DNA from 2 places in the Romboutsia sp. 1001285H_161024_C4 genome. Region 1 is predicted to be linked to the other one. Evidence: riboswitches for the same ligand, from Rfam matches in the RefSeq annotation. Region 1 holds a riboswitch; the other holds the start of a gene.
What was found. A riboswitch is a leader RNA that binds a small molecule or an ion and turns the genes downstream of it on or off. The one in region 1 is predicted to bind cobalamin.
Positions count from the first base shown of each region.

Region 1 (3,517 bases):
AATCCCATTAATATAGATGAAAATATAAAAAGCCCTACTACTAACTTTATAATGGTTTTAGTATCTGTCATAAAACATGCCCTTAAATCTTTTTTTATAATATTAATCATTTTAATCTCTCCCCATAAAATATATAATATCTTCTATAGTTGCTATACTTATATTATTAGTAGTTTCGTATCCACTTTCTATAAATAGCCCCTGACTATAGTAATTTTTGTCTTCTCTTTTTATAAAATTTATATTACTATCATCTAATTCTTTTTTACTTCCTTTTATTACCTTGTAGTTTTCTTTTATATATTCACTACTTTCACTTAATACTAATTTCCCATTTTTTATAAGTGTTATATAATCTGCACATTGTTCTAAATCAGTTAATATATGTGTCGAAAATATAGCACATTTATCTCCGCTTTCCAATTCCTCTTGAATTATACTTATCATTTCTTTTCTAAATATAGGGTCAAGTCCACTACTTGGCTCGTCAAGTACTAGTAACTTAGCATTATGACTTAGTGCATTTGCTAGCATTAATTTTATACTTTGCCCTTTTGATAAGTTTTTTATTTTAGTGTCTTTATCTATTTTAAATTTTTCTAAATAATTATCAAATTTGTTATTTTCAAAGTTTTTGTAAAAACTTTTAACTATATTTTTAAATTCTTTAACCTTAAGATGTTCGTAAAAATATAATTCATCATATACAAATCCTACTTCTTCTTTAAATTTTTTAGAAATTTTATTTATATCTTCTCCCATATAATATATATTTCCACTATCCACATTAAGTAAATTCATTATTAATTTTATAATAGTAGTTTTTCCACTACCATTATGACCAATAAGTCCCATAATATATCCCTCTTTTAATTCAAAAGATATATCTTCCAACTTAAATTTATCAAAGTCTTTACTTACCTTTTCTAGTCTTAACATATTACTCCCCCTCGTATAGACTCTCTAATATTTCTATTAATTCACTTTTTGATAAACCCATCATTTTAGATAGATTTATAGATTCTTCTAACTTTTCTTCTATCTCTCTCATTTTAGCTTCATATACTAGTTCTTTATTAAAAGAAGATACGTAACAACCTTTTCCCGGTACGGTGTTTATAAGTCCTAGTTTTTCTAATTCTTCATAAGCTCTTTTAGTAGTTATAAAACTTATACCTAAATCTTTAGCTAATGCTCTTATAGATGGTAGAGCTTTTCCTTCTTCTAAAGTACCACTTAATATGTTCTTCTTTATATGATTTACTATTTGCATATATATGGGTAAATCAGAAGCATTTGAAATTATTATGTTCATTTTATCTCCTTTCTGTATAATATGTATATACTGTATATATACATATTATACAGTTAGTTTGTTCTTAGTCAATAAATTTTAAATAAATATTATTTATAAATCTATATATTTTAAGATTTAATTAAATTTTTTAATATTTTTTTATAAAAAATAGAGGAATATAATAAAAGTTGTAGTATTATATAAATATGTGATAAATTAAAAATTTGTATTTTAGGTTTTTTTAATTAAAATTAATAGGGAAAGAGGTTAGATTCCTCTGCAGCCCCCGCTACTGTAAAGCTGATGAAACTTTCAAAACCACTGTAATTTATTATGGGAAGGGAAAGTAGTAAAATGAAGCTAAGCCAGGAGACCTGCCTATAATACTTAAATTATATTCTTCGGGGTGAAGGAAAATAATAAAGAATAATACCTTATTTTTAATAAATAGGTATTAATTAGAAAGTTATTTAAATCCTAATCCAATGATTAGGATTTTTTAGTTCGTGACAAAATCTATTTAATTTTGAATGTATATAGTTTTGATAACTTAATTTAAAATTAAATATATCTAATCAAACTAATCTAATTTTTGATTATGAATAATATAAATTTTAGACATCTAGTTAAAGCAAATCAAATTTCGTCTTTACCCATTATATACTTACATTAATTTATCACATAAAAATTTAATAAACTTTGAAAGTGAGGTATAAAGATGAATTTTTTACCACTATCATTAGTAGCAGGTGTGCTACTTATCATTTTAAATCCATTAAATGCTAGTGCTATGCATATTATGGAAGGATATTTACCCGCAAAATGGTCTATACTTTGGACAATAGTATTTATTCCATTTTTCATATATGGGTTAAAATCTATTAATACCATAGTAAAGCAAGATCCTAAAAAGAAGGTTTTATTAGCCTTAGCAGGAGCTTTTGTATTTGTGTTATCAGCACTAAAAATACCGTCTTTAACAGGTAGTTGTTCACATCCTACAGGAGTAGGTCTTGGTGCAATATTATTTGGACCAGCTGTTATGGCAGTAATAGGAACAATAGCTTTATTATTTCAAGCATTATTACTTGCACATGGAGGATTAACTACTTTAGGCGCTAATGCATTTTCAATGGCAATAGTTGGACCAATAGTGTCATATTTTATATTTAAACTTTGTAGAAAAAGAAATGTAAACGTTGGAATGAGTGTATTTTTAGCAGCAGCCTTAGGTGATTTAGCTACATATACAGTAACAGCAACTCAATTGGCACTAGCATTCCCTGACCCTAGTGGAGGAGTTATGATGTCTTTAGTTAAATTTTTAGGAGTATTTTTCACGACTCAAATACCAATAGCTATAGCAGAAGGATTATTAACTACTTTAGTATATAATTTAATAACACAAAATGAAGAAGGAGTTGAAATTAATGAGTACAAATTCTAAAACTAAAAACAAACTTAGAAATAAAAATTTAATATTATTAGCTTTAACCATAATACTTATAATAACTCCTTTATTATTAAATTCATCAGCTGAATATGGTGGTGCTGATGGAGAGGCAGAGGGCCTAATAACAGAGATAAATCCGGATTATAAACCTTGGTTTAGTAGCTTATACGAGCCACCTAGTGGAGAAATAGAGAGCTTACTATTCTCTACACAAGCAGCTATAGGAGCTGGATTTATAGGCTACTATCTAGGAAGAAAAAAAGGTGAAAAAAAATAAATGCTGGAAATTGATAAATGTGCATATACAAATGCTTTAAGAAATACTAACCCTATGGCTAAATTGCTTATTAGCTTTTTAGCCTTAACTATTTCTGTAATTATAAATAATATAATGCTTCATTTTTTGGTAATGTTAATAGTAAGCTTTTTAATCATTTTTATAGCAAAAGTTAATATTAAACTATATATAAAATGTTTAAGGATACCTATATATTTTTTAATTATAGGAACTATACTTAATATGATTAACATATCATTTGAAAATCAAGGCTTTATATTTAACATCAAAGTTTTTAACTTATATATAGGAACAACTTTATTTTCAGTTAAAAACTCAATTTATATATTACTAAGAGCTATAAGTTCAGTTATATCTATTTATTTTTTAATACTTACTACACCATTTAACCAATTAATAATTATATTAAAAAAATTACATATCCCAGATACATTAGTAGAACTTATGGTTTTGACATATAGATTCATAT
Region 1 is NZ_JADNAJ010000003.1:32,157-35,673, reverse strand. Features, by position in the region: gene I1959_RS06785 (ABC-2 transporter permease) at 1-110, opposite strand, end outside; gene I1959_RS06780 (ABC transporter ATP-binding protein) at 112-939, opposite strand; gene I1959_RS06775 (GntR family transcriptional regulator) at 941-1,315, opposite strand; cobalamin riboswitch at 1,514-1,693, shown strand; gene I1959_RS06770 (energy-coupling factor ABC transporter permease) at 2,016-2,744, shown strand; gene I1959_RS06765 (energy-coupling factor ABC transporter substrate-binding protein) at 2,728-3,027, shown strand; gene cbiQ (cobalt ECF transporter T component CbiQ) at 3,028-3,517, shown strand, end outside.

Region 2 (3,517 bases), on a different contig from region 1:
AGATATATTAGGGTGTAGTATAGAACTTGGAGAAGTTATATATTTACTTTACATATATCTTATAATAGGGTAACCTTAAAAGAGGTGATACTATAATGACTAAATTAGTTTTAGTAAGACATGCATTGACTACAGATAATCAAAGTAAAAGATTATCAGGACATATAGACAGTGTAGTTAGTGAAGTTGGAATTAAGCAAATAGAGAAATTAACCAAATACTTAGATGGTATACATATAGATAAGATATACACAACAACATCTTCAAGAACAAAAGATACTGTAAAAGATGTTGCAAAGAAAAAAGGGATAGAAATAATAGAAAAAGAAACATTGAAAGAAATTAGTTTTGGGGATTTTGAGGGGATTACTTTTGATGACATAAAAAAGAATTATCCAGAAGAATTTAACTCGATGATAGAAAAAGGATATGAGTACAGATATCCAAATGGTGAAAGTCTTATTGATTCATTTACAAGAGTATCAAATGAGGTTAAAGAAATTATAAGTATGGATAAAGGCAAAACAATACTTATATGTTCTCATGGAGGAACTATAAGGAACATAATAAGTTATTTAGTATCAGGAAGCTACAAATACCATTGGAATTTTAAAATAGATAATGCATCAGTAAGTATTTTAGAAGTAGAAGATGGATTTGCAGTCATAGATAGTATGAATAACACAAGTTTTATAAATAATTAAAATCAAATAGTATATTAACTTAGGTTCTACAAGATTAATAGGGAAAAAGGTTAAAAGCCTTTGCAGCCCCCGCTACTGTAATATTGACGAAACTACAATTTGCCACTGTCCTTTGGATGGGAAGGAGTAGGAGTAGGATGAAATTGAGCCAGGATACCTGCCTAATTTAATTAAATGTAAAATCTCCGGGGTGAGGGATTTTTATTCAGATAAAATATAACTATCGCTTATAAAGTATGTACCTATAATAAAACATCAGAGTATATGCATATTAGCAGATAAATTATACTTTGTTAAAACTTAAATTATAATAAATAAATCTATTATGAAATCTACATATTAATCATAAATACATAAAGTGTATTTTAGATTAATACAATAAGATTTAGTATTATATAGTTTAAGTATATAGTAAAGATTAAATAGTTATATTTTGTTACATGCTATATAGCTTGATATGTTACAAAACATATGAAACAGGTATATAATATATTAGCATTAGAATAAAAGCCTTAACTCTTAAGAGTTAGGGCTTTTTTGATTATAAGGAAATCAAATTAAGTAATATAAGGAGAATCTTATGGGAAAAAAGATAATGTTACAAGGTACAGCATCAAATGTTGGAAAAAGTATATTAACAGCTGGTTTATGTAGGATTTTCAAACAAGATGGATATAGTGTAGCACCATTTAAATCTCAAAATATGGCGTTAAATTCTTTTATAACAAAAGAAGGTTTAGAAATGGGAAGAGCACAAGTATTTCAGGCGGAAGCTTGTGGAATAGAGCCAATTGCAGATATGAATCCAGTACTTCTAAAACCATCAGGTAATCATAGATGCCAAGTTATAGTAAGGGGTAAAGTTAGAGATGATATATCATCATCAGAATACCATGATTATAAACCAATACTTGCTAAAGAACTTAAAACTATATTTAATCAGTTTAGTGAGAACTATGATGTTGTTGTTATGGAGGGGGCAGGTAGTACAGCAGAAATAAACTTAAGAGAACATGACATTGCTAACATGGGTATGGCAGAAATCGCAGATGCTCCTGTAATAATAGTGGGGGATATCGATAGAGGTGGAGTTTTCGCATCACTAGCAGGTACGATGCTTTTACTAAGTGAAGAGGAAAGAAAAAGAGTCAAAGGTGTAATAATAAATAAATTTAGAGGAAGAAAAGAACTTTTATATGATGGCATAAAAATGCTTGAAGAAATAATAAAGGTTCCTGTCCTTGGAGTAGTGCCATATAGTGATATAAAAATAGAAGATGAAGACAGTGTAACAACTAGATTTAAAACTAAAATGAAAAAGAGTGATATACATATTGAGATAATTAGAACACCTCATATGTCTAATTTCACAGATTTTAATATATTTGAGACTCAAGAAGATGTGAGTATTAGGTATGTTGATTATGTAGAGACTCTTTCAAATCCAGATATGATAATACTTCCTGGAAGTAAAAGTACTATAGATGACCTTAAGTATATAAGGGAAAGTGGTCTAGAGGAACAAATAAAAGATTTACAGAAAAAAGGAAAGTTAGTATTTGGGATATGTGGTGGATATCAAATGTTAGGCAAGAAATTAAAAGACCCTTACCATGTAGAAGGCGAAATTGAAGAAATAGATGGTATAGGACTTTTAGATATAGAAACTACATTTGAAAAAGAAAAAACAACTACACAAGTGAATGCCACTATATGTAAAAATTTAAATGGATATTTAGCAAATTTATCAGGAATGAAAGTAAAAGGTTATGAAATTCATATGGGAATAAGTGATATAGGTAAAGAAGTATATAACCTAAATGAAATAAACAATAAATTAGGAGAAGACGTAAGCTACCTAGAAGGAAGTGTAAATAAAGAAGGTAATGTAGTAGGAACTTATTTACATGGAATATTTGATGAAATAGATTTTACTAGAGCTCTATTAAATAATATCAGAGAAGAAAAAGGCCTTGAAAGAATAGACACTAAAGTAACTTCTTTCGAAGCCTTTAAGCAAAATGAATATGATAAACTAGCTGATTTACTAAGAGAACATTTAGATATAGAGAAGATATATAAAATAATGGAAGAACATGAAGAAGAAATATAAACAATACAAAAATAAAATGATGGTTAGGTGAAATATATGAAAAAAATCTTAATCGCAGGAACTAATAGTGGAGTAGGAAAAACAACAATATCTTTAGGTATAATGCAAGCACTTACAAAAAGAAGTATGAAAGTTCAACCATATAAAGTTGGACCTGATTATATAGATCCATCATACCATACATTTATAACAAGTAGAGATTCAAGAAATCTAGATTCATATATGTTAGATGATGAAAAAATTAAGTATGTATTTAATTCTGCATCTAAAGATGCAGATATATCAGTGATTGAAGGTGTTATGGGTCTTTATGATGGAATAGGAATAGACTTAGATAATTGTACAAGTTCTCATACATCAAAGATACTAAAAGCACCGGTTATACTAGTTATAAATGGAAAAGCTATGGCAGCATCTAGTGCAGCTATGGTACTTGGATACAAGGAACTTGATAAAGATGTAAATATAAAAGGTGTAATAGTAAACAATGTAAGGACTAAGACTCACTACGAAATAATTAAAAAAGCAATTGAAACCTATTGCAAAATAGAAGTCTTAGGTTATTTTCCACCTAATGATGAATTCTCATTGGAGTCAAGACACTTAGGTTTAGTTCCTAGTGTAGAAATAGATTCATTAAAAAATAAATTTAGCAATTTAGCAGATGAAATAGAAAAATATATAAATATAGATAGAATAA
Region 2 is NZ_JADNAJ010000016.1:5,405-8,921, forward strand. Features, by position in the region: gene cobS (adenosylcobinamide-GDP ribazoletransferase) at 1-73, shown strand, start outside; gene I1959_RS14490 (histidine phosphatase family protein) at 96-704, shown strand; cobalamin riboswitch at 709-883, shown strand; gene I1959_RS14495 (cobyric acid synthase) at 1,285-2,817, shown strand; gene I1959_RS14500 (cobyrinate a,c-diamide synthase) at 2,854-3,517, shown strand, end outside.
Region 2: another riboswitch for cobalamin. It lies ahead of I1959_RS14495 (cobyric acid synthase); the one in region 1 lies ahead of I1959_RS06770 (energy-coupling factor ABC transporter permease).